2 regions of the Streptococcus pneumoniae genome follow, and region 1 is predicted to be linked to the other one. Evidence: predicted binding sites of a transcription regulator. Region 1 holds the regulator's gene; the other holds the start of a gene.

Evidence for each region. The regulator HrcA, encoded in region 1, represses chaperone genes, less so after heat shock. The targets are predictions, from matches to a motif close to TTAGCACTCNNNNNNNNNGAGTGCTAA.
Region 2: a site for HrcA is predicted at 6,543-6,569, ahead of groES (co-chaperone GroES). Genes of this name have one in related genera too.

What each region holds. Positions count from the first base shown of each region.
Region 1 covers NZ_LN831051.1:2,083,627-2,099,504, forward strand. The annotation lists gene blpA (peptide cleavage/export ABC transporter BlpA) at 1-803, shown strand, start outside; gene blpB (peptide export ABC transport accessory protein BlpB) at 814-2,175, shown strand; gene blpC (quorum-sensing system pheromone BlpC) at 2,232-2,387, shown strand; gene AT689_RS11040 (sensor histidine kinase) at 2,431-3,771, opposite strand; gene AT689_RS11045 (response regulator transcription factor) at 3,785-4,522, opposite strand; gene AT689_RS11050 (LytTR family DNA-binding domain-containing protein) at 4,527-4,865, opposite strand; gene AT689_RS11055 (hypothetical protein) at 5,142-5,471, shown strand; gene AT689_RS11060 (ABC transporter permease) at 5,639-6,688, opposite strand; gene AT689_RS11065 (ABC transporter ATP-binding protein) at 6,685-7,416, opposite strand; gene AT689_RS11070 (HIT family protein) at 7,484-7,894, shown strand; gene AT689_RS11075 (hypothetical protein) at 7,904-8,191, shown strand; gene AT689_RS12955 (hypothetical protein) at 8,353-8,727, shown strand; gene dnaJ (molecular chaperone DnaJ) at 9,049-10,185, opposite strand; gene AT689_RS11085 (hypothetical protein) at 10,390-10,743, opposite strand; gene dnaK (molecular chaperone DnaK) at 10,756-12,579, opposite strand; gene grpE (nucleotide exchange factor GrpE) at 13,059-13,583, opposite strand; gene hrcA (heat-inducible transcriptional repressor HrcA) at 13,610-14,644, opposite strand; gene AT689_RS11105 (DUF2812 domain-containing protein) at 14,808-15,317, opposite strand.
Region 2 covers NZ_LN831051.1:820,916-836,793, forward strand. The annotation lists gene AT689_RS04390 (ABC transporter ATP-binding protein) at 20-1,003, shown strand; gene AT689_RS04395 (DUF2200 domain-containing protein) at 1,069-1,431, shown strand; gene AT689_RS04400 (phosphatase PAP2 family protein) at 1,428-1,931, shown strand; gene AT689_RS04405 (LytTR family DNA-binding domain-containing protein) at 2,045-2,491, shown strand; gene AT689_RS04410 (LiaF transmembrane domain-containing protein) at 2,497-3,171, shown strand; gene AT689_RS04415 (cell wall-binding repeat protein) at 3,332-3,523, shown strand; gene AT689_RS13080 (hypothetical protein) at 3,548-3,610, shown strand; gene AT689_RS04420 (DUF4651 domain-containing protein) at 3,808-4,107, shown strand; gene AT689_RS04425 (thioredoxin family protein) at 4,104-4,421, shown strand; gene ytpR (YtpR family tRNA-binding protein) at 4,437-5,063, shown strand; gene AT689_RS04435 (SDR family oxidoreductase) at 5,096-5,857, shown strand; gene AT689_RS04440 (single-stranded DNA-binding protein) at 5,935-6,330, shown strand; gene groES (co-chaperone GroES) at 6,600-6,884, shown strand; gene groL (chaperonin GroEL) at 6,900-8,522, shown strand; partial or broken gene AT689_RS12965 (epoxyqueuosine reductase QueH) at 8,660-9,415, shown strand; gene ntdP (nucleoside tri-diphosphate phosphatase) at 9,855-10,388, opposite strand; gene recX (recombination regulator RecX) at 10,477-11,253, opposite strand; gene rlmD (23S rRNA (uracil(1939)-C(5))-methyltransferase RlmD) at 11,291-12,646, shown strand; tRNA gene AT689_RS04475 (tRNA-Glu) at 12,708-12,779, shown strand; rRNA gene AT689_RS04480 (16S ribosomal RNA) at 13,032-14,577, shown strand; tRNA gene AT689_RS04485 (tRNA-Ala) at 14,629-14,701, shown strand; rRNA gene AT689_RS04490 (23S ribosomal RNA) at 14,826-15,878, shown strand, end outside.

The DNA of each region.
Region 1 (15,878 bases):
CGAAGGTCGCTAATAACCGTTTGAACGAAGTCTATCTAGTCGAATCTGAATTTCAAGTTCAAGAAAACCCTGTTCATTCACATTTTTTGATGGGCGATATTGAATTTGATGACCTTTCTTATAAGTATGGTTTTGGACGAGATACCTTAACAGATATTAATCTCACGATTAAACAAGGAGATAAGGTTAGCCTAGTTGGAGTTAGTGGTTCTGGTAAAACAACTTTAGCCAAAATGATTGTCAATTTCTTTGAACCCTACAAAGGGCATATTTCCATCAATTATCAGGATATTAAAAACATTGATAAAAAAGTCTTGCGCCGTCATATTAATTACCTACCCCAACAAGCCTATATCTTTAATGGCTCTATCTTGGAAAATTTAACCTTGGGCGGTAATCATATGATTAGCCAAGAAGATATTCTAAGAGCTTGTGAATTAGCTGAAATCCGTCAAGACATTGAAAGAATGCCTATGGGCTATCAAACTCAGCTCTCTGATGGAGCTGGTCTATCAGGAGGACAAAAGCAACGAATCGCTCTCGCTCGTGCTCTTTTAACTAAAGCTCCTGTTTTAATACTAGATGAAGCTACTAGCGGTCTTGATGTCTTGACTGAGAAAAAGGTTATAGATAATCTTATATCCCTAACTGATAAAACCATTCTCTTTGTAGCCCATCGTCTCAGTATAGCCGAACGAACTAACCGTGTCATTGTTCTTGACCAGGGGAAAATCATTGAAGTTGGTAGTCACCAAGAGTTAATGCAGGCGCAAGGCTTCTACCATCATCTATTCAATAAATAAGGAGAATGTCATGAATCCTAATCTTTTTAGAAGTGTCGAGTTTTATCAGAGACGTTACCATAACTATGCGACAGTGTTCATTATACCTCTTTCATTACTATTTACTTTCATCTTGATTTTCTCCCTTGTTGCCACAAAAGAAATTACTGTTACTTCCCAAGGAGAAATCGCCCCTACAAGTGTCATTGCATCTATTCAGTCGACCAGTGATAATCCTATCCTTGCTAATCATTTAGTGGCAAATCAAGTAGTTGAGAAAGGTGACTTACTCATCAAATACTCTGAAACAATGGAAGAAAGTCAGAAAACTGCCTTAGCAACTCAATTACAAAGACTTGAGAAGCAAAAAGAAGGACTTGGAATCTTGAAACAAAGCTTAGAAAAAGCGACTGATCTTTTTTCTAGCGAGGATGAGTTTGGCTACCATAATACCTTTATGAATTTTACTAAACAATCCCATGATATTGAACTGGGTATCTCAAAGACTAACACTGAAGTTTCAAATCAAGCTAATCTTACCAATAGCAGTTCATCAGCCATCGAACAAGAAATTACAAAAGTTCAACAACAAATTGGAGAATATCAAGAGTTGAGAGATGCTATCATAAATAACAGAGCACGCTTACCAACTGGCAATCCGCACCAGTCAATTTTAAATCGTTATCTTATAGCCTCTCAAGGACAAACACAAGGAACGGCAGAGGAGCCATTTTTATCTCAAATTAATCAAAGTATTGCAAGTCTTGAATCATCTATCGCAAGCCTCAAAATTCAGCAAGCTGGTATCGGAAGTGTAGCAACTTATGATAATAGTTTAGCAACCAAAATTGAAGTACTCCGCACTCAGTTTTTACAAACAGCCTCACAGCAACAACTAACCGTGGAGAATCAATTAACAGAATTAAAAGTACAACTAGATCAAGCGACACAGCGCTTAGAAAATAATACCTTAACCGCTCCAAGTAAAGGTATCGTTCATCTGAACAGCGAATTTGAAGGTAAAAATAGAATTCCAACTGGTACAGAAATTGCTCAAATATTCCCTGTCATCACAGATACAAGAGAAGTACTAATCACTTACTACGTATCATCTGACTATCTCCCCTTACTAGATAAAGGACAAACTGTAAGATTAAAACTGGAGAAGATTGGAAATCACGGCACCACCATCATCGGCCAACTTCAGAGTATTGATCAAACTCCTACCAGAACAGAGCAAGGCAATCTCTTTAAATTAACCGCTCTTGCAAAACTATCTAACGAGGATAGTAAACTCATCCAATATGGCTTACAAGGTCGCGTCACTAGTGTAACTACAAAGAAAACATATTTTGATTATTTCAAAGATAAAATTTTAACCCATTCTGATTAATTTTCAGATAACACTCTATAACTATTTATTATCTTATCAAAAAGGAGAATCATAACATGGATAAGAAACAAAACCTAACTTCATTTCAAGAACTAACAACTACCGAACTCAACCAAATTATAGGTGGAGGATGGTGGGAAGATTTCTTATATAGATTTAATATAATTGAACAAAAAAATACAAAAGGATTTTATCAGCCAATACAACTATAAAAAAACAAGACCAAGAGAACGCACTCTCGGTCTTATTTTTTCTTCATTCTATATGTATTACAGTAAGTACCTGACGAAAAACGTGATCTTGGCAGGTGGTATTGAGACTGGTATTGGGATGACTTTCCACAATTTTCATAACGGTATAGAGACCAACTCCTCTCTCCTCCCCTTTAGAACTTGCTCCAAAGGAGAAGATTTCAGAAATATCGATTCCCTCTTCTTTGATGGAATTTTCAATGATAAAGGTCTCCTGTGCTCCATTTTTAAAAAAGGCAATTGAAACATGAGGTTGACAGGCTTCTACACTAGCTTCAATAGCGTTGTCACAAAGGATAGACACAACGGTTAGAAAATCAAGTAGACTCACCCCCTCTACCTGAATCTCCTCTGGAACTTCGACATTAAAGACAATGTTCTTATCTCTAGCTTTTATAAATTTTCCAGCTAGGAGACTTTTGAGGGCACGATCCCGAACATTCACCAATCGGCCAAGGTCATATTTATTGTCCTGCAATTTTTCACTAGAATCCTTTAAGACCGAGTCGTAGATCTCTTTTATCTGCTCCATATCCTCCTCTTCAATGCCCAGACGTAAGCTAGTCAAGAGGTTGGTGTAGTCATGGCGAAAACTCCGTACTTCCTTATAAAGCTCCTCTATATGCCGACTATACCGCTCCATCTCTCTGTAGCGCAAGTCCTGCTCTTGGTTCAGTCTCTCATGGAGTTTGTCCTTCAAATAGGTATCCAATTTCTTGATAATCCCCATAAAAAAGAGCAGGTAAAAGACTAGGATGAGATGGCGAACAGTCGTTGATTGAATCCCCTGTTCATATTCAAAGTAAGACAGATTTTGTATCACCAAATAGTAAGCCCCCATTATCCAGTTAATCTGAGTCAGGGACTTTTGAAAATCTTTATCGAGAATCCCCTTTCTCAAGCTAGTGAAATCATAGTCCAACCATTTCAAAAAAGCTAGAGAAATGAAGAAATTGAAAATTATTATACATAACCAAATAAATGAGTAGTCATCATATACTTGCCCTTGTCCCAAAAATGGAAGCACAAAATAGGAAACACCTCTATAAAAGAGATTCACTAATATCATTGGAAAGAGACCATAAAAGAGAAGGAGTTTTTTAGGAAGTTCTCTTAACAATAAGAAAGATAAGCCTATGCCGTACAAGGGTTCCATAAAATAAGATAGGTAAACATTTCCTACCATATAGCCAAGCATTCCAAAAACAACGGCCAACAGTATCTTAAAAAGAAAGGCCTTAAAAATCCTCTCAAAAGTGAGACTAATTCCATCTACCTTAAAGAATATGACAATTTTTAATCCGTGAGTAACAAGTGTATACAACAATATCCAAGCAACATTCATAAACTCTCCTAGCTCAGTGTAAGTTATTAATAGCCTCAGACACTTCCCTGACCTTATAACGCGCGATTAGACAACTTCCACCATTGGGAAAGAAAAGCAGTTTTTCTTTCTTATCTAAATGCACCACATTGGCAGGATTGATGAGAAAAGAGCGATGGCACTGCAAGAGACGAGGCTCCTGCTTGAGAACCTCCTCTAGACTCGCTGTAAATTCCAGCCTGTCTGTCTTGGTATAGAGAATAACACGATGGGGTCTTGTGGACGTTTCGAGATAGTAAACCTCTTTAAAAGGATACTGGAATTGAGCAAATTTTGATTTAAAGTAAAAGCAATCTTCCGCTAGACTTTTACTGTCTTGACCATTGGCATAGAGGAGGGCTGTCTCGATACGAGATTCAAACTCCTCTGCCGAAAGGGCCTTATCAATATAATCCAGAGCAGACACTTGGTAGCGAAAGGACAGGGGCATAAACTCCGAGTGAGTCGTCACAAAGACAATCAGGGCATACGGATCCCGATCCCGAATCTTTCTAGCCACTTCCAGACCCTTCATCTCCTCATTTCGAATCTCAATATCCAAAAAGAATAGCTGATGGGCCCCCTTCTCATGCACCTCTGCCAGCAATTGATCTGGCTTACCAAAAACTTCAAAAGAACTCAGAGTGATATGATGTTCCTTCAAGAGTTTCTCAATCGTCGTTTCAATTCTAGTCTGTTGGGAAAAATCATCTTCTAAAACAAATATTCTCATCTTCTTACTCTCCTTCTTTCAACCATTTTTGACGAATTTCTCTATAGCGACGTCTGGCATACTTGACAGCGTATTGACCTTCTTCTCCAAGAAAAAGGATTCTTTCTTGAAAATCAATCGATTTTACTTTATCAAGATTGACCAAACAATTTCGATGACATCTCATCAAGGTTTCCCCATATTGGTTCTCAAGATTACTTAAATTTTGAACCATATTAAAACTAGCCTCTTCTGTAACAATCTTTACAGTATGGGCTTTAGTTGGATGTGTTTGGATATAGTAGACATCGTCGACGTTTACTTTATAGACTGTTTTCTGTGTCTGAATAATCATATGTTTCATTGGATTCTCCTCCTAAGAAAAGAATAACAGAAAAAATCTAACACAAGCACACCCAATCCTAAACAGTCTTTGAAAGCTCCTAAAAGAATTATTTTTCTACAATATCATGATGAGCTTACCACTATTTTATCATAAAATTCACTCAGCGCAATTCAAGACATTTCAATGACAATTAAAGATTTAAAGGCGAAAAAGGAGATAAAAGTGATAGACTGACAGTATCAAAACACAGTTGCTAGAATCAAGACTGGCACCCAGATTAGAGGAGGAATTCTCATGACAGATACAGACCCTATCAAAAGAGCTCAGACTTTGATTACTGACTTAAACAAAGCCTATCAAGCATGCAAACAGGCAACCGCTGACGACGTCCGCTTTCAGGAGCAATTAAACTCTATTCTTGGTTTTCTAGCCAAGGCTGAAACAGTGGATAATCGATTCTTGATTGAATTGGAAAAATTTTACCAGACTTCCAGTCTTCTCATGGGACTCAGCGCTCTTGATCCAGATGCTCCAACTCGCGCCGCTTGGCGGGCCTATGACCGCTTCCACTTTGACCAAGTCAAGACCAAGTTAATACTCAATGAGAATCAAAGAGCAAACTAGGAAGCTAGCCGCAAGCTGTACTTGAGTACGGTAAGACGACGCTGACGTGGTTTGAAGAGATTTTCGAAGAGTATAAGTCTCTACGGACCAACCATTATCCTGTAGTAACAAAAAAGAAGTTGAGACAGACTGAACTCAACTTCTTTTTTAGTGTCGTATCAGCAATGTTAGTCCTGCATCTGACGTTTTACCTGATAAGGCAAATACAAGACTAGTAAAACCAAACCAGCTCCTAGTAAGGCTAGAAGGGCTAGTTTTTCTTGGAAGGTAATCAACCCAACAACTACTTCCACAAGTAAAACAAAACTGGTCAATCCTCGAACTACCTCCTGTAAGCCTTTTTCCTTTTGCCCCTTGTCCAGCGGAAAGAGTTGGGTCAAATACTGGTAGTCAAAGGCATGATAGAGGGCCAGCAACTGGAAGAGCAAGAGGTAGTTAAAGAGAACTACCACTGCTGTCGCAATCCAAGCTTGCTCGATAAAAACCTGCGCCAGTACGGAAAGTAAGAGAAGACGAAGACTGAGAGCAAAGAGGTCGCCATTTCGCAGATAAGAACGCAGATAGAGATTTTGCCAAATCTTCCCAGGCACCTTCTGAACAGCCTTTAAGATAAAGTCCAGATAGGCACGACGCTTGACACTGTTTGAAATTCCCTTGACCTGCGTAAAGAGGGCAAAGAAACGAAGCAAGACTTGCTTACGCTTGCTTTCTTGAGAAATAAGATAGTCCCAGTCCAGTCCAGTTTCAGTGAAAAATTTGCTGGCCTTTTGACGAAAGTGGAAATATTTTCCTACCCCCAATAAAAGCACATAGAGCAGAAAAACTGGCAAGCCATAACCCATTGCTAAAAACAAGGGCGCAAATAACAGCAAGAAAAGGGTCTGTACAAAGAGCCAAAAGACTAGGGAAATGCCAGTTTGACGCTTGAGATGGAGCTTGATTTCCTCTTCTCCAACTAAGAGAAAGAGCTTGTCTGGAGCCTCCATATAGGTGGCAATTCCTCCCCAAAGTAAAAGTAAAACAGACGTAATTCCTACAAACAAAAGGATAGGCCAATGATTTTCAGGAAAATGTTGTAAGAGTTGACTGTACTGGTAGGCTAGAAAGCCCAACAGGACAAGCAGGAACAAGACAAAGTGGTCATTGAGCACATAGCGCAGATAACCAAGACACTCCTTACGAAAGGCCTGCTTTCTCTTTAAAAACAAGTCTTTCATAGATCCTCCTCTTTGGTCAGAGCCAAGTAAATATCATTCAAACTAGCCTCAGGCATATCAAAGGCTTCACGTAGTTGCAGGAGATTGCCTTTGGCACGCACCTCTCCCTTGTGAAGAATGACAAAGGCATCACACATCTTCTCCGCCGAATCCAGCACGTGGGTACTCATGAGAATAGACTTGCCCTTTTGCTTCTCCACTTCCAAAAGCTGAATCAAATCAGAAATAGCCAGCGGATCAAGACCAAGGAAAGGCTCATCCACGATGAAAAGACTTGGATCCACCACAAAAGCACAGATAATCATGACCTTCTGCTTCATCCCTTTTGAAAAATGAACAGGGAACCAGTCTAATTTCTGTTCCAAACGGAACATTTTTAACAAGGGCTCTACTCGTTCGAAAGCCACTTTTTGCTCAATACCGTAAGCCATAGCAACCGTTTCGATATGCTCTCTGAGGGTCAATTCCTCATACAGACTAGGCGTCTCAGGAATGTAGCCAATCTGCTTGCGGTAGCTAGTCGCATCTCCTTGCAGAGTCAGGCCATTGATATTGATGGAGCCACTATAAGGTGCCAACAGACCGATAATCTCATTGATCGTCGTTGATTTCCCAGCACCATTGAGACCAATCAAACCGACCAACTGCCCACTTTCAACAGTAAAGGACACATCTTTCAAAACAGGAACATGAACATAGCCACCTGTCAGGTTTTTAATTTCTAACATATTTTCTCCAAATCTGGTATAATGTAGCTATATTATATCAAAATTCAGTACAGTAGAGGTAGATTTTATGTCAGATTGCATTTTTTGTAAAATCATCGCAGGGGAAATTCCTGCTTCAAAAGTATATGAAGATGAGCAGGTCCTTGCCTTTCTTGATATCTCTCAAGTAACACTAGGACACACCTTGGTCGTGCCAAAAGAACACTATCGCAATCTTTTGGAGATGGATGCTACGAGCGCCAGCCAACTCTTTGCCCAAGTACCAAAAGTAGCTCAAAAAGTCATGAAAGTCACTAAGGCTGCTGGTATGAATATCATTTCCAACTGTGAAGAAGTCGCTGGTCAAACAGTTTTTCATACTCACGTTCACCTTGTGCCTCGCTACAGTGCTGACGATGACCTCAAGATTGATTTTATCGCCCACGAACCAGACTTTGACAAACTTGCTCAAGTCGCTGAAACCATCAAAAACGCTTAAGGAGTTGCTATGAAATTATCCAACCTACTGCTATTTGCAGGAGCTGCAGCCGGAAGTTATCTGGTTACAAAAAATCGCCAAACCATCACAGATGAAGTCTTGAATACCACTGACCGCGTTCAAGCTATCAAGGACGATGTGGATATTATCCAAAACAGCCTGCAAATCATTAACCAGCAAAAAGAACTTATCAAGGAATACCAAGAAGACTTGACTTACAAGTTTAAGGTCTTGGAAAAGGATATCCAGACTAGACTAGCTGTGATAAAAGAAATGCAGGGAACTGAAGATAAGTAAAAAGAGCCCCCCGGCTCTTTTTTAAAACGTAAACAAGTTATAGTGAATTGAATTTAGAATAGCACACTATAGTTTCTAAAGCATTGTTAGAGATTACTTTAAAATCCTCTTATCAATTTGTTCATATTCTATTTCAATCTATTATATATATCCCATCAACTATGCATCATAATTTAGGTAACTCATACTCAATAAAAATCAAAAAGCAAACTAGAAAGCTAGGCACAGACTGCTCAAAACACCGTTTTAAGGTTGTGGATAGAACTGACGAAGTCAGCTCAAAACACTGTTTTGAGGTTGTAGATACGACTGACGAAGTCAGCTCAAAACACTGTTTTGAGGTTGTGGATAGAACTGACGAAGTCAGCTCAAAACACTGTTTTGAGGTTGTAGATACGACTGACGAAGTCAGCTCAAAACACTGTTTTGAGGTTGTGGATAGAACTGACGAAGTCAGTAACCATACCCATGGCAAGCCGACGCTGACGTGGTTTGAAGAAATTTTTGAAGAGTATCATTCACCATTTCACAACTAAATCGAAGACTTTCTGCCGTAATGAAAACACCTGAAACAGCTTGGTTTCAGCTGTCCGGAAACTTTAAGACTTAGGTTCAAAGTTTAGGTATGGAACTTCGAAGGAGGTCGCTACCGTCCGTCATTACTTAGGAAAGTCTTAAAAAATCTATAAAGTAAAAAGAGCCCGACAGCTCTTTTTGTTTATACTCAATGAAAATCAAAAAGCAAACTAGGAAACTAGCCACGGGCTGCTCAAAACACTGTTTTGAGGTTGTAGATACGACTCACATATATACGGCAAGGCAACGCTGACGTGGTTTGAAGAGATTTTCGAAGAGTATTATTCTCCATCAAAGGCATCTTTTATATGGTCAAAGAAGCCTTTTTTCTTTGGATTTACTTTCAAGTCACCAGCAGTCGCGAATTCTTTCAAGGCTACTTTTTGGCGGTCGTTCAAGCCTGTCGGTGTTACGACATTAACAGTAACGTATTGGTCACCAACTGCACCGCCACGAAGGCTCGGTGCCCCCTTACTACGTAGGCGGAATTTCTTACCAGTCTGAGTTCCCTCTGGAATAACCAATTCAACATCACCGTGAACAGTTGGAATATCTACTGTATCACCAAGAGCCGCTTGGACAAAGTTGAGGTTGAGATTGTAGAAGATAGTCGTTCCTTCACGTTCAAACTTGTCGCTAGCTTCTACAGAAACTACTACATACAAGTCACCATAAGGTCCACCGTTAAAGCCTGCTTCACCTTGACCAGCGAGGCGAATTTGTTGACCTGTTTCCACACCAGCAGGGATTTTCACATGTACGCTATGAGCTTGTTTCTCATGACCTGTTCCATGACAGGTTGTACATGGATATTTGATTTCTTTTCCTCGACCGTGACAGACATCACAGGTTACTTGGCGACGCATCATACCAAGAGGAGTCTGCGTATCGACGTTAATGACACCAGCGCCATGACAGCGTCCACAAGTGACTGGACTTGTCCCTGGCTTAGCACCAGAGCCATTACATGTACGACAGCCAGCTTCACGATGATACTTAACTTCCTTCTCAGTTCCGAAGATAGCTTCTTCAAATGTCAAATTGACACGATACTGGAGATCATCTCCTTGGCGAGGAGCGTTTGGATTGCGCGAAGAACCGCCTCCGCCGAAGAAACTTGAGAAAATATCCTCAAAACCACCGAAGCCACCTGCCCCATTGAAACCACCGAAACCACCAGCTCCACCAAAACCACCATTGGCGCCTGCAGCACCATACTGGTCATAGGCAGCACGTTTTTGGTCGTCACTCAAAGTCTCATAGGCTTCTTGAACTTCCTTGTACTTGTCCTCAGCACCAGGCTCCTTGTTGATATCTGGGTGATATTTTTTGGAAAGCTTACGATAAGCCTTTTTGATCTCGTCTGCCGAAGCGTTTTTTGACACCCCCAGACGATCATAAAATTCAGTATTGTTCATACAAGATACCAAGACCGTAAAATTCGACTGAAAAATAGGAAATCTGACGCTGGAGCGACGCTCCTAGACAGATTTCTCTTTTTTCCGAGAATTTAGGTCGGGTTCAATTCCTTTCTTTTATATTGATGAGATAATACTCCAGCCACTCGGCCCTATCCCTTTTTACCGAAAAACAGAGGCTGGGTTGCAACCTCTGTGGTTAGATTATTCATTTGAAATAAAAATGGTTGTATTATCTCTAGTAGTAATCTTCAAAGACCTTTTAGCTAAATCAAACTCAAATTTATTATAGTGTGGGTCTTGTGTTTTATATAGGTGTAACTCCTGACATATATGATCCGAAAAGTAAATCATAACATCTTTAAACACAGAAGTGTAGTCATATTTACTCTTACCAACAGCTACTTCTGTAAATTCTTTATAAATGACATTTCCATTTCTTTCCACAGTCACCAGCATTTCTGTTGGATTATAATCCAAATTAAATAATTCTTCAAAAAACTTTATCTTTTCATGATAATCTGCAATGTCAGAAAGATTATTTTTATTAACACTCATAACACTAGCCCCTTATTTTTCCGTAAACTCTCCGTCTACGACGTCATCGCCTGCGTTTCCTGTTGCTTGTGCGCCTTCTGCTCCTTCTTGAGCTTGTTGCGCTGCTGCGGCTTGTTCGTAGAGTTTAACAGCAAGTCCTTGAGCTTTTTCGTTCAATGCTTCAAGTTTCGCTTTCATGTCGTCCAAGTTGTTGTCTTCTTGAGCTTTCTTAAGGTCATCAAGGGCAGCTTGGGCAGCGTCACGTTCTGCGTCGAAGCCTTTACCTTCAGTTTCCTTGATTGTCTTTTCAGTCGCAAAGATTGCTTGGTCTACTTCATTACGAAGGTCTACTTCTTCTTTACGTTTCTTATCGGCTTCAGCGTTTGCTTCTGCATCTTTCATCATGCGGTCGATTTCTTCGTCAGTCAAACCTGAGTTCGATTGGATGACAATAGTTTGTTCTTTTTGAGTTCCAAGGTCTTTGGCCTTAACAGACACGATACCGTTCTTGTCGATGTCAAATGTTACTTCGATTTGAGGAATTCCACGAGGTGCAGCTGGGATATCAGTCAATTGGAAGCGTCCAAGAGTCTTGTTATCTGCTGCCATTGGGCGTTCACCTTGAAGAACGTGGATATCAACGGCTGGTTGGTTGTCTGCTGCTGTTGAGAAGACTTGTGATTTAGATGTTGGGATTGTAGTGTTGCGATCGATAAGTTTTGTAAATACTCCACCCATTGTTTCGATACCAAGTGACAATGGCGTTACATCAAGAAGGACAACGTCCTTGACATCACCAGTAATCACACCACCTTGGATAGCCGCACCCATAGCAACTACTTCATCAGGGTTTACTGATTTGTTTGGTTCTTTACCAGTTTCAGCTTTAACAGCTTCAACAACGGCAGGGATACGAGTTGAACCACCAACAAGGATAACTTCGTCGATTTCTGACAAGCTCAAACCTGCATCTGAAAGGGCTTGACGAACTGGAACTTTTGTACGTTCAACAAGGTCACGAGTCAAATCATCAAATTTCGCACGAGTCAAAGTCATTTCCAAGTGAAGAGGTCCAGCCTCACCTGCAGTGATAAATGGCAAGCTGATTTGTGTTGAAGTTACACCAGAAAGGTCTTTCTTCGCTTTTTCAGCCGCATCTTTCAAACGTTGCATTGCCATCTTGTCAGTAGACAAGTCGATACCGTTTTCTTTCTTGAATTCTGCTACCAAGTGGTCAATGATTTTTTGGTCAAAGTCGTCACCACCAAGTTTGTTGTCCCCTGCAGTTGACAATACGTCGAAGACACCGTCACCCAATTCAAGGATAGAGACGTCGAATGTACCACCACCAAGGTCAAATACCAAGATTTTTTCTTCTTTATCAGTCTTGTCCAAACCATAAGCAAGAGCTGCTGCAGTTGGTTCGTTAACAATACGTTCTACTTCAAGACCAGCAATTTTACCAGCGTCTTTTGTTGCTTGACGTTGAGCGTCGTTGAAGTAAGCCGGAACTGTGATAACAGCTTTGGTTACTTTCTCACCAAGGTAGTCTTCAGCGTAGCCTTTCAAGTATTGAAGGATCATAGCTGAGATTTCTTGTGGAGTGTATTCTTTTCCATTTGCAGAAACTTTTTCAGAAGTTCCCATCTTAGATTTGATAGAGATAACTGTATCTGGGTTTGTGACTGCTTGACGTTTTGCAGCATCACCAACGATGATTTCTCCGTTTTTGAATGAGACTACAGATGGAGTTGTGCGGTTTCCTTCTGGGTTTGCGATGATTTTGCTTTCAGTTCCTTCAAGAACTGCAACTGCTGAGTTTGTTGTACCTAAGTCAATACCGATAATTTTAGACATGTGTTTTTCTCCTTGTTAGTTAATTTTCTATTTTTCTTTTTGATACTCTTCTTAAGTGGCGACGCCGTCAGAGCTTGACTTCGTCAATCTCTTTGACTAAACTTTGAGCCTAAGGTCTCAAAATTTGCGCAAATAGCGCCACGGCGAAGAGTATCGTGTTTGGTTCGCTTCGCTCACTATTACAAAGCCAAACATATTTTATCTTTCTTCATAGTTTATTGTCGTTTCGGACAAGTTTTCTATTATGTAAATTGCGACACGAAGAGTCGAAATCGATTTTATTTCGACGACGAGTTAGTAAGGAAGCTAGGCAAACGCCATAGCGATTGCCGTTTTCTGACGAGTTGCTTTAGCTACCGTCAGAATTGCCGAATCGAACACGCCCTAAGCTCTGAGTAAAAAAGATAGATTTTCTTGTGTTCATCGAACACTTCGTTAATCTCCTATTTTTACTGCGAGCTTTTTACGGGCTTTGTATCTTAGTTATACACCACTACCATTGCTGGGCGTAGGATGCGGTCATGGAGTTTGTAGCCTTTTTGAAAGACTTGAGCGATGGTATCTACTGGGTGTTCATCGTCTGCTGGGAGAGTTTGGATGGCCATATGGTAGTTATGGTCAAATTCGCCATCTGCTGCGATTTCTTCAATTCCTTCTTCTTTCAAAGCGTGAATCAAGCTTTCTTGCACCATCCCCAAGCCCTTCTTCACATCATCTGTCAAACCTTCAACTGCAAGTGCACGCTCAAGGTTGTCAAGAGATGGTAAGATTGCTTTTGCCAAGTCCTGGCTACGATAACGTTGCAAGTTTTGACGTTCTTCATTGGCACGGCGTTGGATATTTTGCATTTCTGCATGAGCGCGAAGATATTTGTTTTCGAACTCATCTGCACGTTCATTTGCCAAGTCCAACTCAGACTTTTCAGGAGTTGTTTCTTCAGCTGTTTCCACAACTTCCTCTTCTTGAACTTCTTCTACTTCTTCATTTTTTATATCTTGGGCCATGTTCGCCTCCTTTAATGATTTCAATCTTAATGTACTTCGTAATGATTACTGCTGAGGTAGCGGTAAAAATCTGTCAACTTCATGGTCAAAACACGGTTGACCACATTGATTTGATTGATTAGCTGTTGGTAATCCAGATTAACTGGACCGATAATGGCTAGAATTCCAACTCCCCGATAAGGAATGAGGAACTTACTACTAATCACCGCTAGGTCAGCTAAACAGGACTCTTGACCGTCTGCAATACGAACATTTTGCATCTGATCCTCACGCAACCCCTCACGAATCTCCAAGGCCACCTTTTGCGGTTGGTCAAAGAACTGATAGGCTGCTAGATTGGCAAAATTCAAGAGATTGACCTTGCCCGCCATCACAATGTTTTCGTTGAACATTTCCTTAAAGATGTGTTCAAAGAAATCGATGACATTATCCGTTGTTGTAAAGTAACGCTGGATAATCTGCGGAATCTCCGTCCGAATCTTGTAGTGAATATCTAAAACGGTGTGACCGAGGAAACGTTCCTGAATGATGCTCTTCAGTTTCAGCAAATCCTCCTGCAAGAAGTTCCTTGGAATCAGAAACTGACTAGTAACCGTTCGCGACTCGTCTAGGGTAAATACCGCCAAGGCTGTATGTTGCCCCAAAACAACGATATCAAAGGCTGTCAAACGTTGCCTGCTCGGCTCAACATCCAGTGCCACTACCGTACAGCCACTCAGGTCTGTTAGCAAGTTAGCAGCCTCTTGCAGAATATCCTCCAATTTGAAGAATTCCTGATCAAAGGCTTTGACAATCTCATATACCTCATTTTCAGCCAGCCGGTGAAAATCCAGTGAGTGTTTCACATAGTACTGAAAACCAGCAACACTTGGCATCCGACCGCTTGAAGTATGAGCCTTCTCAAGCAACCCTTGTTTTTCTAGTTCCGCCATGTCATTACGAATGGTTGCACTGCTAGAGTTAATAGACTCTTGCAAGGCTTTTGATCCGACAGGTTCGTGCGTTTTGGTAAAGATGTCAATAATCAGATTTAAAATATCCTGCTGACGCTCTGTAACCATCTCATCACTCCTCTCTGTCTGATCAATTAGCACTCAATGCATCCAAGTGCTAACTTATGATTCTATTATACACCCTTAGAAGAGAATGTCAAGACAAAAACTCAAAAAATTAGCACTCTTTTATCAAGAGTGCTAAAAATCAATCTGAAGACCTAGAACCTTGCTATTCATCTACTCGGTATTTCCTTTTTAGTCTGAAATAACCATGAATTAGATAAGAAATCAGAAAAGCATATAAAACAAAAATAAGAAAGAAAGACATAGAAAGATCCTCTCTAAACAAACTCGTACAAACAACAAGACCACCTAAGAAAGTAGCTGTACAGGAACGAAGTCTAGATCGCATAACTTCCCATTTGAGCCCCTTACTCATATAGACTTGATCCTCTGGAAGTAAATCAGAAGACGATTTACGAAGAATCGAACAAGAACCTGCTCCTATCAATTCCCAACCTCTATCTCTAAAATCTTGCAGTTCATGCTTATATTTTTTAAGAAATCTAGAATCATAGATACGGTAGATGACATCGTCTGGTTGACATTGGTCAAAATAGAACAAACCAAAACGACTCGTTCTATACCTCCAACCTTTCAAATGCATCTCATGTAAATATTCTTCTTTCTTGTCCAAATCAACAATGGTGAAAATCCGAAATTCTACTCTGCTATTCATTGTCTTACCCCAAAATTAGAAAACATGCCTAGCGTTATTTATTAGATAATTCTTTCCACTTTTGACTCAATCTCCAAAAAATATAAGAAATCTGAATCGCAAAAACTATCAATAAAACCCAATCTATTATGAAAATCAAAAACACTTCCCAACTGAAAGAACTACCTCCAGTGACAAACTTTGAGAAAAACGGTAGTAGAGCTAAAAAGAGAAGCAAAATAGGAAGCATCCGCATTGTTAAAATCCGTTTGGCATAAAAAAATCTTTATTTAAACGAAAATATTATGGCAAAATTTACGCCAGTTTTTGAACGGCTGATGTAGATATTTTATACTTTCAAAATGTTTAAATGTGATTATTTATTTTTGAAAAATAGCTCACCAGCCCGACTGAAAGTGCTTATAGAATGATAATAAGTCGCCTGCCGAAAACAGCGGAAAATAGCGGTGTTATGCGGAGATAATCTGACGCGATGCGAAAGTATATTGCATACTTATTTTCAACAATTTAGCAGAGTATTTTTATAAGTGTGATATAATAGAAGTATAATTTGTTCTGATA
Region 2 (15,878 bases), 850 kb from region 1:
CATCGTTCTTCCCCGAACTATGGTCTCTGCTAAGCGGATTAATCAAGTTTTATATTTGCATTCTTCTATCCAAAACCCTGTTCAAGTGCAGCTGACTGATGAAAACTTCAAAGGTCAGGTCGAGTTTAAGGATGTGACCTTCCGCTATGCGGCAAATTCGGAGGCAGTTATTGAACATGTTAGCTTTAAAGCAGAAACTGGTCAAACAGTGGCCTTTATTGGGTCAACAGGTTCTGGTAAATCAACTCTGGTCAATCTGATTCCACGTTTCTACGACGTGTCAGCAGGAGAAATTCTGGTGGACGGTGTCAATGTTCAAGACTATGACTTCTCTGCGACAGCTCATGCTGGTCAAAAGGTTGCCATTGTTGGGCCGACTGGGACTGGTAAGACAACCATTGTCAATCTTTTGATGAAATTCTATGAGATTGATAAGGGAAGTATTCACATTGATGGTGTGGATACCAAGGCTATGACGCGTTCAGAAGTGCATGATGCCTTTTCAATGGTCTTGCAGGATACCTGGCTCTTTGAAGGAACTATTCGAGACAATCTCATCTATAATCAAATAGGGATTAGTGATGAACGAATGATGGAAGCTAGTAAGGCTGTGGGAATTCACCACTTTATTATGACCTTGCCAGATGGCTATGATACCATCTTGGATGACACCGTGACCTTGTCTGTAGGACAAAAACAACTATTGACTATTGCTCGTGCCCTTCTTAAGGATGCACCGCTTTTGATTTTGGATGAGGCGACTTCTTCTGTTGACACACGGACAGAGGAATTGATCCAAAAAGCCATGGACCGTTTGATGGAAGGACGCACATCCTTTGTCATTGCCCACCGCTTGTCAACCATCCGAAATGCAGACTTGATCTTGGTCATGAAAGATGGAAATATCATCGAGCAAGGCAACTATGAGGAACTGATGGCGCAAGGTGGCTTCTACGCTGACTTGTACAATAGTCAATTTACAGAAGATGAAGCAGAAGAATAAATCAAAAGAAGGCTTGACGGCCTTCTTTTTCTTATTTATACTAGTACACATAGAAAGAGAGAAGTATGAGTCAGAAATTATACAATATGAAATTTGCTGCTGTCTACTTAGCCTTGATTGCAAAAGTTGAGCGAAAGGGTGGAAAGGCAGAGTCAGTTCACCAAGTGACCAGTTGGTTGACAGGGTATGAAGTGAGTGATGTTCTTGCTTGTCTGGATAGGGATGTTACTTACGGAGATTTTTTTAGACAAGCACCATATTATGTCCCTGAACGAATTGCAATTACAGGGAAGATTTGCGGTGTCCGTATTGAGGAAATTGATGATCCTCTGATGCAGGAAATACGTCGCTTGGACAAGCTAGTGGATTGGCTTGCCAAGGGGAAAACATCTCAACAAGTTCTAGAAAAGTATGAGAAGCATAAATGAAAAATTATCAAGAATGGTATCGAAATATCAGCTCCAGACTAACTAGTCGTCCAATTCTTTTATTCCTATTACGCAGTTTCAATCGTTTGATGACAGTCGCCATGCCCCTGGTCTATCTGATCTTGCTAGTCACCACTTACCTGCAACTAGGACTTGGTCAGCAAGTTGGGGTTTATGTGCTTATTCCTGCATCAGGTTTTGTGGCCTTGTCCCTGTTTCGTAAGAAAATCAATCACCCGAGACCTTATGAAACTTGGGATATCTGTCCCCTTCTTGATAAGGATAGTTCGGGACGGTCGATGCCCAGTCGCCATGTCTTTTCGGCAACTATCATCTCCATGGCCTGTCTGCATGCTAGTCTACCTATTGGCTTAGTATGCTTGATCTTTTCAGCTTTGCTGGGGTTGGTGAGGGTTTTAGGGGGTGTTCATTATCCCAAGGATGTCTTGGTTGGCTATGCTTGTGGTTTGGTGTGGGGATTCCTTTTCTTCCTATTCTGACATGTAAGTTAAGCTAGTCCTACAACCACTTACTGCTTCAAATTGACCACTTGCTTTTTTGCCCTTGTATTCCTAACTTAGCTTTGATATAGTAGAGTCAGAAAGGAGATGTGATGAAGTTACGAATTGAGATTGACGGCAATTTAGAGGAGACTGAAATTGTCATCAAGACCCCCACTTTGACAGATGAAATTGCAGACTTGCAACGGCTCTTGCAAGAGTCAAAGGCTCCGAGGTTGACTTTTTACAAGGGGACAGGTGAATATTATCTAGACCTGTCAGAAATTCTCTTCTTTGAAACAGAAGGGAGCAAGATCTACGCTCATAACCAGAAGGAAGCTTATGAGGTTCGCCTCAAGCTCTATGAGTTGGAGTCTATCTTGCCTCGCTATTTTAATCGAGTTTCCAAGTCAACGATCGCAAACATCCGTCAGATTTACTCAGTGGACAAGTCCTTTTCAGGAACGGGCACCATTTCCTTTTATCAGACGCACAAGGAGGTTCATGTCTCACGGCATTACCAATCCCTCCTAAAAGAAAATCTAAGAAACATGAGGTAAAAAACATGAAAAAGAAAGCATTTGGTATTGTTTTATTGGTTTTAGCAGCTTGGATCTTGCTGCAAGGGAATTTTGGAATTCCTTCTTTGGATGGTAAAATATGGCCTTTACTAGGTATTGTTTTTTTTGCTTATAAGTCCATTGAGTCCATCCTTAGACGTCATCTCACTTCGGCAGTTTTTACAGGTTTACTGGCGCTCATCATTGCAAATTACGCTTATGACTTGTTACCAGTTACCAATCATTCTCTTATTTGGGCTAGCATCTTGGTGGTACTTGGTGTTGGTTATCTGACGCATTCAAGTAAGTTCTGGAATGAAAAAAAATGGTGGTACAATGGGAAAAAAACAGTCGTCACGGATAAGGAAGTCGCTTTTGGTAGCGGGACCTTCTATAAGCAAGATCAAGATCTCGTAGATGACCAAGTGGAAGTCGCTTTTGGGGATGCTAAAATCTACTATGATAATGCAGAGATGCTAGGTGATTTTGCAACTTTAAATATTGAAGTGGCCTTCGGGAATGCAACCGTCTATGTTCCACAACACTGGCGTGTAGATTTGAAAGTAGAAACCTCCTTTGGTGCAGCTAAGGCTGACGCTCCTGTAGCCCCAACCAGCAAAACCTTGATTATCCGTGGAGATGTGGCTTTTGGGAAGTTGGAAATTGTCTACGCTAAATAAAAAAATCTTCACTTCAACCATCAAAATAGGCGTACTAAGAGTAGGAAATTGATGCCTTGCTCTGATTTCAGTTCTATGGTTGTTAGACTTTAAAAAATGAAATGCTGCCTTTAAAAGTTGTATATTTTTCGATATTTTGGCTTTTACGTTTGATGTATCTATGTACTACAGCGTAGATGATGTAGTGTCGAATGCTTTTAAAAAACGAATGATATTGGACAGTTTTTTTTCCTTTAATTGCTCAGGAACCATGAAAGTCAGTACTTGGGTTTATGACAAGGGAGAATGGTATTATGTAAGTTCTTCTGGTTCCATGATTGCGAATGATTGGGTCAAAGACAATGGCAAGTAGTATTATCTGGCTTCATCAGGTAAGATGCTTCGCAATACCTACACACCTGATGGTTACTACGTTGGCAACTTAGGTGCCTGGCAATAAGAATAATACTCTTTGAAAATCTCTTCAAACCACGTCAACGTCGCCTTATCTACAACCTCAAAACCGTGTTTTGAGCAGCCTGCGGCTAGCTTTCTAGTTTGCTCTTAGTATAAGAAGTCCTTTTCCTTAAAGGAAGAGGCTTTTTACTTGCTTTTCTGCTGCTTCCTCATTTGTCCTGAAGCCTTTTTTGTGTTAAAATGAATGGTATGAAAGCTAAAAAAATGTGGATGGCAGGCTTGGCTCTGCTAGGTATCGGAAGCCTTGCTCTTGCTACGAAAAAAGTTGCAGATGACCGTAAGCTCATGAAGACTCAGGAAGAGTTGACAGAGATTGTGCGAGACCATTTTTCCGACATGGGGGAAATTGCGACCCTTTATGTTCAAGTTTACGAAAGCAGTCTGGAGAGCTTGGTTGGTGGCGTCATTTTTGAGGATGGCCGTCATTATACCTTTGTCTATGAAAATGAAGACCTAGTCTATGAGGAGGAAGTCTTATGATACAGCCAGCAAGTTTAGAAGAATTAGCATCTTTAGTGGAAAAAGCGGGCAAGAAGGTCTTCCTTTTTGTGGCAGACTGGTGTGGCGATTGTCGTTATATTTATCCTGCCTTACCAGAGATTGAAGAGACCAATCCAGAGTTCACCTTTATTCGAATGGACCGAGATCAGTATATGGATTTGGCCAAACTCTGGGATGTTTACGGAATTCCTAGCCTTGTTGTTCTAGAAAAGGACAAGGAAATCGGTCGTTTTGTCAATCGCGACCGTAAAAGTAAGGAGCAAATTAACGATTTTTTAGCAGGATTGAAATAGGAGAAAAAGGAAACAATGATTTTTACGTATAACAAAGAACATGTCAGTGATGTCCTTATGGTCATCGTGAAAAATAGCGGAGATGCCAAACTGAATGTGGAACGCAAAGGCAAGGTAGCCCGTGTTTTCCTCAAAGAAAATGGGGAAACAGTAGCTTGGAACATTTTTGAGGTTTCGAGCTTGTTTGAAATTGCAGAGCGCGGTCAAGTCTTTTTATCAGATGAGCAAGTCGCTCGTTTGAACCAAGAATTACAGGCGGAAGGTTTTACAGAAGAAATTGTTAATGATAAGGAACCTAAGTTTGTTGTTGGTGAAATTGTCGAGATGGTAGCTCATCCAGACAGTGACCACCTCAACATCTGCCAAGTTGCAGTCGCAAGTGACAAGATAGTGCAAATCGTTGCAGGAGCACCTAATGCGCGTGTTGGGTTGAAAACCATTGTGGCTCTTCCTGGTGCCATGATGCCAAAAGGGAATTTCATTTTCCCAGGCGAACTTCGTGGTGAAAAGAGTTTTGGGATGATGTGTAGTCCTCGTGAATTGCATTTGCCAAATGCTCCGCAAAAACGTGGGGTGCTTGAATTATCAGAAGACCAAGTTGTCGGAACACCGTTCGACCCAGCGAAACACTGGACTGCCTAGGAACTTGTCAGCATCTGATAGAAGGAAATAAGATGGCAAAAAATGTAGTGATTACGGGAGCAACCTCAGGAATCGGTGAAGCGATTGCGCGTGCTTATCTGGAGCAGGGTGAGGATGTCGTTCTAACAGGACGACGGATAGACAGATTAGAAATCCTCAAGTCGGAGTTTGCAGTAAGCTTTCCAAATCAAACCGTCTGGACTTTTCCACTAGATGTGACGGATATGGTCATGGTGAAGACTGTTTGCTCTGATATTCTAGAAACGATAGGGAGGATTGATATCTTGGTCAACAACGCCGGACTGGCTCTTGACTTGGCTCCCTATCAAGACTATGAGGAGTTGGATATGTTGACCATGTTGGATACCAATGTTAAAGGTCTGATGGCGGTTACTCGCTGTTTCTTGCCAGCAATGATAAAAGTCAATCAAGGTCATATTATCAATATGGGGTCAACCGCAGGAATCTACGCCTATGCTGGTGCCGCTGTTTACTCAGCTACCAAGGCTGCGGTTAAGACCTTTTCGGATGGACTGCGAATTGATACCATCGCAACGGATATCAAGGTGACAACCATTCAGCCTGGGATTGTCGAAACAGATTTCTCAACTGTTCGTTTTCATGGTGATAAAGAGCGAGCTGCGTCCGTTTACCAAGGAATAGAAGCCTTGCAAGCTCAGGATATTGCAGACACAGTAGTCTATGTGACCAGTCAGCCTCGCCGTGTTCAGATTACAGATATGACCATTATGGCCAATCAACAGGCGACAGGTTTCATGATTCATAAAAAATAAGAAATTTCCTCGAAAAGTTACAAATTTCTGTAACTTTTTTTGATTTCCTACGAATAGATAAGTAGGAGGAAGAAAATATGTATAATAAAGTTATCATGATTGGGCGTTTAACGTCTACACCAGAATTGCACAAAACCAACAATGACAAGTCGGTAGCGCGAGCAACTATCGCTGTGAACCGTCGTTACAAAGACCAAAACGGTGAACGTGAAGCTGATTTTGTCAATATGGTCCTATGGGGCAGACTAGCAGAAACTTTGGCAAGCTACGCAACCAAAGGTAGTCTCATTTCCGTTGATGGAGAATTGCGTACCCGTCGCTTTGAGAAAAATGGCCAAATGAACTACGTGACCGAAGTACTTGTAACAGGATTCCAACTCTTGGAAAGTCGTGCTCAACGTGCCATGCGTGAAAATAATGCAGGCCAAGATTTGGCAGATTTAGTCTTGGAAGAGGAAGAATTGCCATTTTAATACTCTTCGAAAATCTCTTCAAACCACGTTAGCTTTATCCACAACATCAAAGCAATGCTTTGAGCAGCTTGCGGCTAGCTTCCTAGTTTGCTCTTTGATTTTCATTGAGTATAAACATTAAAAAGTCTGAGTTGGTCTCAGGCTTTTTATCTTGAGAAAGTCAGACTTTTTTCTTGATTATTTCTGACTAAGTGATACAATAGAACTATGAATTAGCACTCAGGTATAAAGAGTGCTAATAATATCTATCTCATTATGGAGGAAATCAGATGTTGAAACCATTAGGGGACCGTGTGGTCTTAAAAATAGAAGAAAAAGAACAAACCGTTGGGGGCTTTGTTCTCGCAGGTTCAGCCCAAGAAAAAACCAAAACAGCCCAAGTTGTGGCTACTGGACAAGGTGTTCGTACCTTGAACGGTGACTTGGTTGCTCCAAGTGTTAAAACTGGAGACCGTGTCTTAGTTGAAGCCCACGCAGGTCTTGATGTCAAAGATGGCGATGAAAAGTACATCATCGTAGGCGAAGCTAACATCTTGGCAATCATTGAAGAATAGAAGGAGAAAGTAAGTATGTCAAAAGAAATTAAATTTTCATCAGATGCCCGTTCAGCTATGGTCCGTGGTGTCGATATCCTTGCAGACACTGTTAAAGTAACCTTGGGACCAAAAGGTCGCAATGTCGTTCTTGAAAAATCATTTGGCTCACCATTGATTACCAATGACGGTGTGACTATTGCCAAAGAAATTGAATTAGAAGACCATTTTGAAAATATGGGTGCCAAATTGGTATCAGAAGTGGCTTCAAAAACCAATGATATCGCAGGTGATGGAACTACAACTGCAACTGTTTTGACCCAAGCAATCGTCCGTGAAGGAATCAAAAACGTCACAGCAGGTGCAAATCCAATCGGTATTCGTCGTGGGATTGAAACAGCAGTTGCCGCAGCAGTTGAAGCTTTGAAAAACAACGCCATCCCTGTTGCCAATAAAGAAGCTATCGCTCAAGTTGCAGCCGTATCTTCTCGTTCTGAAAAAGTTGGTGAGTACATCTCTGAAGCAATGGAAAAAGTTGGCAAAGACGGTGTCATCACCATCGAAGAGTCACGTGGTATGGAAACAGAGCTTGAAGTCGTAGAAGGAATGCAGTTTGACCGTGGTTACCTTTCACAGTACATGGTGACTGATAGCGAAAAAATGGTGGCTGACCTTGAAAATCCGTACATTTTGATTACAGACAAGAAAATTTCCAATATCCAAGAAATCTTGCCACTTTTGGAAAGCATTCTCCAAAGCAATCGTCCACTCTTGATTATTGCGGATGATGTGGATGGCGAGGCTCTTCCAACTCTTGTTTTGAACAAGATTCGTGGAACCTTCAACGTAGTAGCAGTCAAGGCACCTGGTTTTGGTGACCGTCGCAAAGCCATGCTTGAAGATATCGCCATCTTAACAGGCGGAACAGTTATCACAGAAGACCTTGGTCTTGAGTTGAAAGATGCGACAATTGAAGCTCTTGGTCAAGCAGCGAGAGTGACCGTGGACAAAGATAGCACGGTTATTGTAGAAGGTGCAGGAAATCCTGAAGCGATTTCTCACCGTGTTGCGGTTATCAAGTCTCAAATCGAAACTACAACTTCTGAATTTGACCGTGAAAAATTGCAAGAACGCTTGGCCAAATTGTCAGGTGGTGTAGCGGTTATTAAGGTCGGAGCCGCAACTGAAACTGAGTTGAAAGAAATGAAACTCCGCATTGAAGATGCCCTCAACGCTACTCGTGCAGCTGTTGAAGAAGGTATTGTTGCAGGTGGTGGAACAGCTCTTGCAAATGTGATTCCAGCTGTTGCTACCTTGGAATTGACAGGAGATGAAGCAACAGGACGTAATATTGTTCTCCGTGCTTTGGAAGAACCCGTTCGTCAAATTGCTCACAATGCAGGATTTGAAGGATCTATCGTTATCGATCGTTTGAAAAATGCTGAGCTTGGTATAGGATTCAACGCAGCAACTGGCGAGTGGGTTAACATGATTGATCAAGGTATCATTGATCCAGTTAAAGTGAGTCGTTCAGCCCTACAAAATGCAGCATCTGTAGCCAGCTTGATTTTGACAACAGAAGCAGTCGTAGCCAATAAACCAGAACCAGTAGCCCCAGCTCCAGCAATGGATCCAAGTATGATGGGCGGGATGATGTAAGCTTTCTATAGAAAACAACTTATAAAAAACACAAAAGGAGGGAATGACTAACCCTTCTTTTTATAATATTCACTTCTAAATTGATTTGAGCTCTTCTAACTTATATGATAAAATAAGACTAGAAAAAGGAGAAGAACATGATCGATGTAGAAGAAATTCTGTGCAAGATGCCCCCCAATCAGAAGATTAATTATGACCGTGTCATGCAGAAAATGGTACAAGCATGGGAGAAAAATGAGCAGCGGCCAACCATTCTCGTGCATGTTTGCTGTGCCCCTTGTAGTACCTATACACTAGAATATTTGACCAAGTATGCAGATGTGACCATCTATTTTGCCAATTCTAATATCCATCCCAAAGTAGAATACCATAAGCGGGTCTATGTCATCAAGAAATTTGTTAGTGATTTTAATGATCGGACAGGAAATACGGTTCAGTACCTAGAAGCTCCCTACGAACCCAATTAATACCGAAAACTAGTTAGGGGACTAGAGGAGGAGCCCGAAGGTGGCGACCGTTGCAAGGTTTGTTTTGACTACCGACTGGATAAAACAGCGCAAGTGGCTATGGACTTGGGCTTTGACTACTTTGGTTCAGCCTTGACCATCAGTCCTCATAAGAATTCTCAAACCATCAATAGCATCGGAATCGATGTGCAAAAAATTTACACGACCCACTATCTTCCCAACGATTTCAAGAAAAATCAAGGCTACAAACGTTCAGTAGAGATGTGTGAGGAGTATGATATCTATCGTCAATGTTATTGTGGCTGCGTCTATGCAGCCCAAGCCCAGAATATTGACCTGGTTCAAGTTAAGAAGGACGCCACAGCATGCTTGTTGGATAAGGATGTTGAGAAAGACTATTCTCATATCAAATTTATAGTAGATTGAAACTAGAATAGTACACCTCTACTTCTAAAACATTGTTAGAAATCGATTTGACTGTCCTTATTTCATTTTACTATACTGTTACGAAATTAGATATATAAATGAAAACTTGCCTCAAGGTAGGTTTTTTGCTAGTAGAAAAGCGATAGACAGAAATTGTTGGACTCTTAAAAAAATGAAGTTTTGCTCAAAAGAGCTTCTTAAATTAAAACGAGCAATTATCAGTTCAAATCTGTTTCAAAAGAAGAACGGATAAATTAATCGATGCTTTGTTTTTGAGTTAGGAAGTTAAGCATGCCAAACTGAGTCGTAGGAATAAATTTCTTTATAGAAATGTGTTGTAACTCTGCTATAATGGATTTATTCCTTTTTGTGTTTACACAATTTATTTTATACTACCAAAAAAACAAGGTCAGGATTTTGTTCCTGACCTTTGACAACTTTACCGATTCTTTAGTTCTACATAGCGCTTGTACCAAATGTTTACATAGGCTTCTGAGAAAGGACCACGTCCATTGTTAATCCAATCAACAAGAATTTTGACATGTTCTTTTAAAATATAGTCCAAGTCATCAGAATAATTCATTTTGCGTTTGTGACGCTCGTACTCTTCAACGTCCAAGAGACGTTTTTCCCCATCTGTAAAAATTTTAACATCCAAATCGTAATCAATATACTTCAGTGCTTCTTCATCCAGATAGTAGGGGCTAGCCATATTGCAATAGTAAGAAGTTCCATTATCACGAATCATGGCAATGATATTAAACCAATATTTCTTGTGAAAGTAAACAATAGCCGGTTCTCGAGTGACCCAACGACGACCATCACTTTCGGTAACAAGTGTATGATCGTTGACACCAATAATGGCGTTTTCTGTTGTTTTTAGTACCATGGTGTCCCGCCAAGTTCGGTGGAGACTCCCATCATGCTTATAACTTTGAATTGTAATAAAGTCGCCTTCTTTTGGAAGCTTCATAACTAACCAACTTTCTACAATTTATAAGTTTATCATTTACTATTGTACCATAAAATTACCTAAAATCTGTGAATTTCACTTGGAAATATTAAAGATATTCTCTAAGAGCGCTTGCTATATCCGAAAAATCGTAGCCCTTTCGTGCTAAAACTTGAGTTAAACGCTGCTTCAGTTCGTATCCTTCATACTTTCGGGCATACTTAGTATATTGCTTATCAAGTTCCTTGAAGATGAGTTCCTGAGTCGTTTCTTCATCAACTTGACTATCCAATTCGTCAAAGGCAATTTTAGCATCAAAATAAGAGAAGCCCTTGTTAGTCAAGTTCTGGATAATCTTATCTTGCAGGGCACGAGCTGGAAGTTTTCCCTCATATTTTTTCAATAGTTTATTGGCTACACGTTGAGCAACTTCCGAAAAATCAAAATCATTCAAGATTTCTTCTATAGTAGATTTTGAAATTCCTTTTTGTGCTAATTTCTGAGTCAGTACATAAGGTCCCTTGTCTCCTGAAAGTTGATTGGCATTGATGATAGCATAAGCGTACTGACCATCATTAATCCACTTATCTTCTTTAAGATTAGCAATAACTTGAGAAACGATGTTTTTATCAATATCGTATTTTTTCAGATATTCTCTGACTTCTTTTTCAGTGCGTGCTTTAAAGGATAAGTGGTAGAGGGCCAGATTCTTACCATAAGAAAATTGAGCAAAGTCTTGAATCTCTTTCAATTCCTCTTCGCTTATCACCTTATCTCTCGATAACATAAAACGAACAATTGTATCTTCGGTGATATAGCATTTGTCGCCATTATCAAGCTCCATCAGATAGAGTCTTTTTTTCTTTTCAAGTTTTGTGATTTTCATAGCTCTATTATAACTCAAAATGTGATAAGATAGGGGTATGAATCTGAAAGTGAAACAAAAAATACCATTAAAAATCAAGCGCATGGGAATTAACGGTGAGGGAATCGGCTTTTACCAAAAAACATTAGTCTTTGTACCAGGAGCTCTCAAAGGCGAAGATATCTATTGTCAGATTACTTCTATTAGACGCAACTTTGTTGAAGCAAAATTACTGAAGGTCAACAAGAAGTCTAAATTTCGAATTGTGCCATCTTGTACTATTTATAATGAATGCGGAGGCTGCCAAATCATGCACCTGCATTATGATAAGCAGCTGGAGTTCAAGACGGACTTACTTCATCAAGCGCTGAAAAAATTTGCTCCTGCAGGATATGAAAATTATGAAATTCGTCCAACTATTGGAATGCAGGAACCAAAATATTACAGAGCTAAGTTACAATTTCAGACTCGAAAATTTAAAAATCAGGTCAAGGCGGGCTTATATGCACAAAACTCTCACTATTTAGTAGAGTTGAAAGACTGCCTGGTACAAGATAAGGAAACCCAAGTGATTGCTAATCGCTTAGCAGAATTACTTACTTATCACCAGATTCCAATCACGGATGAGAGAAAAGTTCTAGGTGTCCGTACTATTATGGTCCGACGCGCGAGAAAGACCGGACAGGTTCAGATTATTATTGTTACAAACCGCCAGCTTAATTTAACTCAATTGGTAAAAGAGTTGGTTAAAGATTTCCCAGAAGTTGTGACAGTAGCTGTTAATACAAATACAGCTAAAACCAGTGAGATATATGGTGAAAAGACAGAGATTATCTGGGGGCAAGAGAGTATTCAAGAAGGTGTACTCAATTATGAATTTTCACTATCCCCTCGAGCTTTTTATCAACTAAATCCTGAGCAAACAGAAGTCCTCTATAGCGAAGCAGTAAAAGCGCTGGATGTTGATAAAGAAGACCATTTGATTGACGCTTATTGTGGAGTTGGAACGATTGGATTTGCCTTTGCAAAGAAAGTAAAAACACTCAGAGGTATGGATATTATTCCAGAAGCTATTGAAGATGCCAAGCGAAATGCTAAAAGAATGGGATTTGACAATACTCATTATGAAGCTGGAACGGCAGAAGAGATTATTCCTCGTTGGTACAAGGAAGGCTACCGAGCAGATGCTTTGATTGTTGACCCACCACGTACAGGTCTGGATGATAAGTTATTAGATACTATTCTTACTTATGTACCAGAAAAAATGGTTTATATTTCTTGTAATGTTTCGACCTTGGCTCGTGATTTGGTACGCTTAGTAGAAGTCTATGATCTTCATTATATCCAGTCGGTCGATATGTTCCCACATACAGCTCGAACTGAAGCTGTTGTAAAATTAATAAAAAAAGTTTAAAAAAGGTGTTGACAAAACATAAAAAGACTGTATAATAGTAAGAGTTGAAAATAACAACTCAGGTCCGTTGGTCAAGGGGTTAAGACACCGCCTTTTCACGGCGGTAACACGGGTTCGAATCCCGTACGGACTATGGTATGTTGCGGTTGGAACACTTGATGAAAAAAAGTTTAAAAAAGCTTAAAAATCTTCAAAAAAGTGTTGACAAGCGAAAGCGGCTGTGATATACTAATATAGTTGTCGCTTGAGAGAAGCGAGTGACAAAGACCTTTGAAAACTGAACAAGACGAACCAATGTGCAGGGCGCTACAACATAAGTTGTAGTACTGAACAATGAAAAAAACAATAAATCTGTCAGTGACAGAAATGAGTGAGAACTCAAACTTTTAATGAGAGTTTGATCCTGGCTCAGGACGAACGCTGGCGGCGTGCCTAATACATGCAAGTAGAACGCTGAAGGAGGAGCTTGCTTCTCTGGATGAGTTGCGAACGGGTGAGTAACGCGTAGGTAACCTGCCTGGTAGCGGGGGATAACTATTGGAAACGATAGCTAATACCGCATAAGAGTAGATGTTGCATGACATTTGCTTAAAAGGTGCACTTGCATCACTACCAGATGGACCTGCGTTGTATTAGCTAGTTGGTGGGGTAACGGCTCACCAAGGCGACGATACATAGCCGACCTGAGAGGGTGATCGGCCACACTGGGACTGAGACACGGCCCAGACTCCTACGGGAGGCAGCAGTAGGGAATCTTCGGCAATGGACGGAAGTCTGACCGAGCAACGCCGCGTGAGTGAAGAAGGTTTTCGGATCGTAAAGCTCTGTTGTAAGAGAAGAACGAGTGTGAGAGTGGAAAGTTCACACTGTGACGGTATCTTACCAGAAAGGGACGGCTAACTACGTGCCAGCAGCCGCGGTAATACGTAGGTCCCGAGCGTTGTCCGGATTTATTGGGCGTAAAGCGAGCGCAGGCGGTTAGATAAGTCTGAAGTTAAAGGCTGTGGCTTAACCATAGTAGGCTTTGGAAACTGTTTAACTTGAGTGCAAGAGGGGAGAGTGGAATTCCATGTGTAGCGGTGAAATGCGTAGATATATGGAGGAACACCGGTGGCGAAAGCGGCTCTCTGGCTTGTAACTGACGCTGAGGCTCGAAAGCGTGGGGAGCAAACAGGATTAGATACCCTGGTAGTCCACGCTGTAAACGATGAGTGCTAGGTGTTAGACCCTTTCCGGGGTTTAGTGCCGTAGCTAACGCATTAAGCACTCCGCCTGGGGAGTACGACCGCAAGGTTGAAACTCAAAGGAATTGACGGGGGCCCGCACAAGCGGTGGAGCATGTGGTTTAATTCGAAGCAACGCGAAGAACCTTACCAGGTCTTGACATCCCTCTGACGACTCTAGAGATAGAGTTTTCCTTCGGGACAGAGGTGACAGGTGGTGCATGGTTGTCGTCAGCTCGTGTCGTGAGATGTTGGGTTAAGTCCCGCAACGAGCGCAACCCCTATTGTTAGTTGCCATCATTTAGTTGGGCACTCTAGCGAGACTGCCGGTAATAAACCGGAGGAAGGTGGGGATGACGTCAAATCATCATGCCCCTTATGACCTGGGCTACACACGTGCTACAATGGCTGGTACAACGAGTCGCAAGCCGGTGACGGCAAGCTAATCTCTTAAAGCCAGTCTCAGTTCGGATTGTAGGCTGCAACTCGCCTACATGAAGTCGGAATCGCTAGTAATCGCGGATCAGCACGCCGCGGTGAATACGTTCCCGGGCCTTGTACACACCGCCCGTCACACCACGAGAGTTTGTAACACCCGAAGTCGGTGAGGTAACCGTAAGGAGCCAGCCGCCTAAGGTGGGATAGATGATTGGGGTGAAGTCGTAACAAGGTAGCCGTATCGGAAGGTGCGGCTGGATCACCTCCTTTCTAAGGATAAGGAACTGCGCATTGGTCTTGTTTAGTCTTGAGAGGTCTTGTGGGGCCTTAGCTCAGCTGGGAGAGCGCCTGCTTTGCACGCAGGAGGTCAGCGGTTCGATCCCGCTAGGCTCCATTGGTGAGAGATCACCAAGTAATGCACATTGAAAATTGAATATCTATATCAAATAGTAACAAGAAAATAAACCGAAAACGCTGTAGTATTAATAAGAGTTTATGACTGAAAGGTCAGAAAATAAGGTTAAGTTAATAAGGGCGCACGGTGGATGCCTTGGCACTAGGAGCCGACGAAGGACGTGACAAACGACGATATGCCTTGGGTAGCTGTAAGTAAGCGATGATCCATGGATTTCCGAATGGGGGAACCCAACAGGTAATACCTGTTACCCACATCTGTTAAGGATGTGAGGAGGAAGACGCAGTGAACTGAAACATCTAAGTAGCTGCAGGAAGAGAAAGCAAAAGCGATTGCCTTAGTAGCGGCGAGCGAAACGGCAGAAGGGCAAACCGAAGAGTTTACTCTTCGGGGTTGTAGGACTGCAATGTGGACTCAAAGATTATAGAAGAATGATTTGGGAAGATCAGCCAAAGAGAGTAATAGCCTCGTATTTAAAATAGTCTTTGTACCTAGCAGTATCCTGAGTACGGCGGGACACGTGAAATCCCGTCGGAATCTGGGAGGACCATCTCCCAACCCTAAATACTCCCTAGTGACCGATAGTGAACCAGTACCGTGAGGGAAAGGTGAAAAGCACCCCGGGAGGGGAGTGAAATAGAACCTGAAACCGTGTGCCTACAACAAGTTCGAGCCCGTTAATGGGTGAGAGCGTGCCTTTTGTAGAATGAACCGGCGAGTTACGTTATGATGCGAGGTTAAGTTGAAGAGACGGAGCCGTAGGGAAACCGAGTCTGAATAGGGCGCCTTAGTATCATGACGTAGACCCGAAACCATGTGACCTACCCATGAGCAGGTTGAAGGTGCGGTAAGACGCACTGGAGGACCGAACCAGGGCACGTTGAAAAGTGCTTGGATGACTTGTGGGTAGCGGAGAAATTCCAAACGAACTTGGAGATAGCTGGTTCTCTCCGAAATAGCTTTAGGGCTAGCGTCGACATTAGAGATTCTTGGAGGTAGAGCACTGTTTGGGTGAGGGGTCCATCCCGGATTACCAATCTCAGATAAACTCCGAATGCCAATGAATTATGGTCGGCAGTCAGACTGCGAGTGCTAAGATCCGTAGTCGAAAGGGAAACAGCCCAGACCACCAGCTAAGGTCCCAAAATAATTGTTA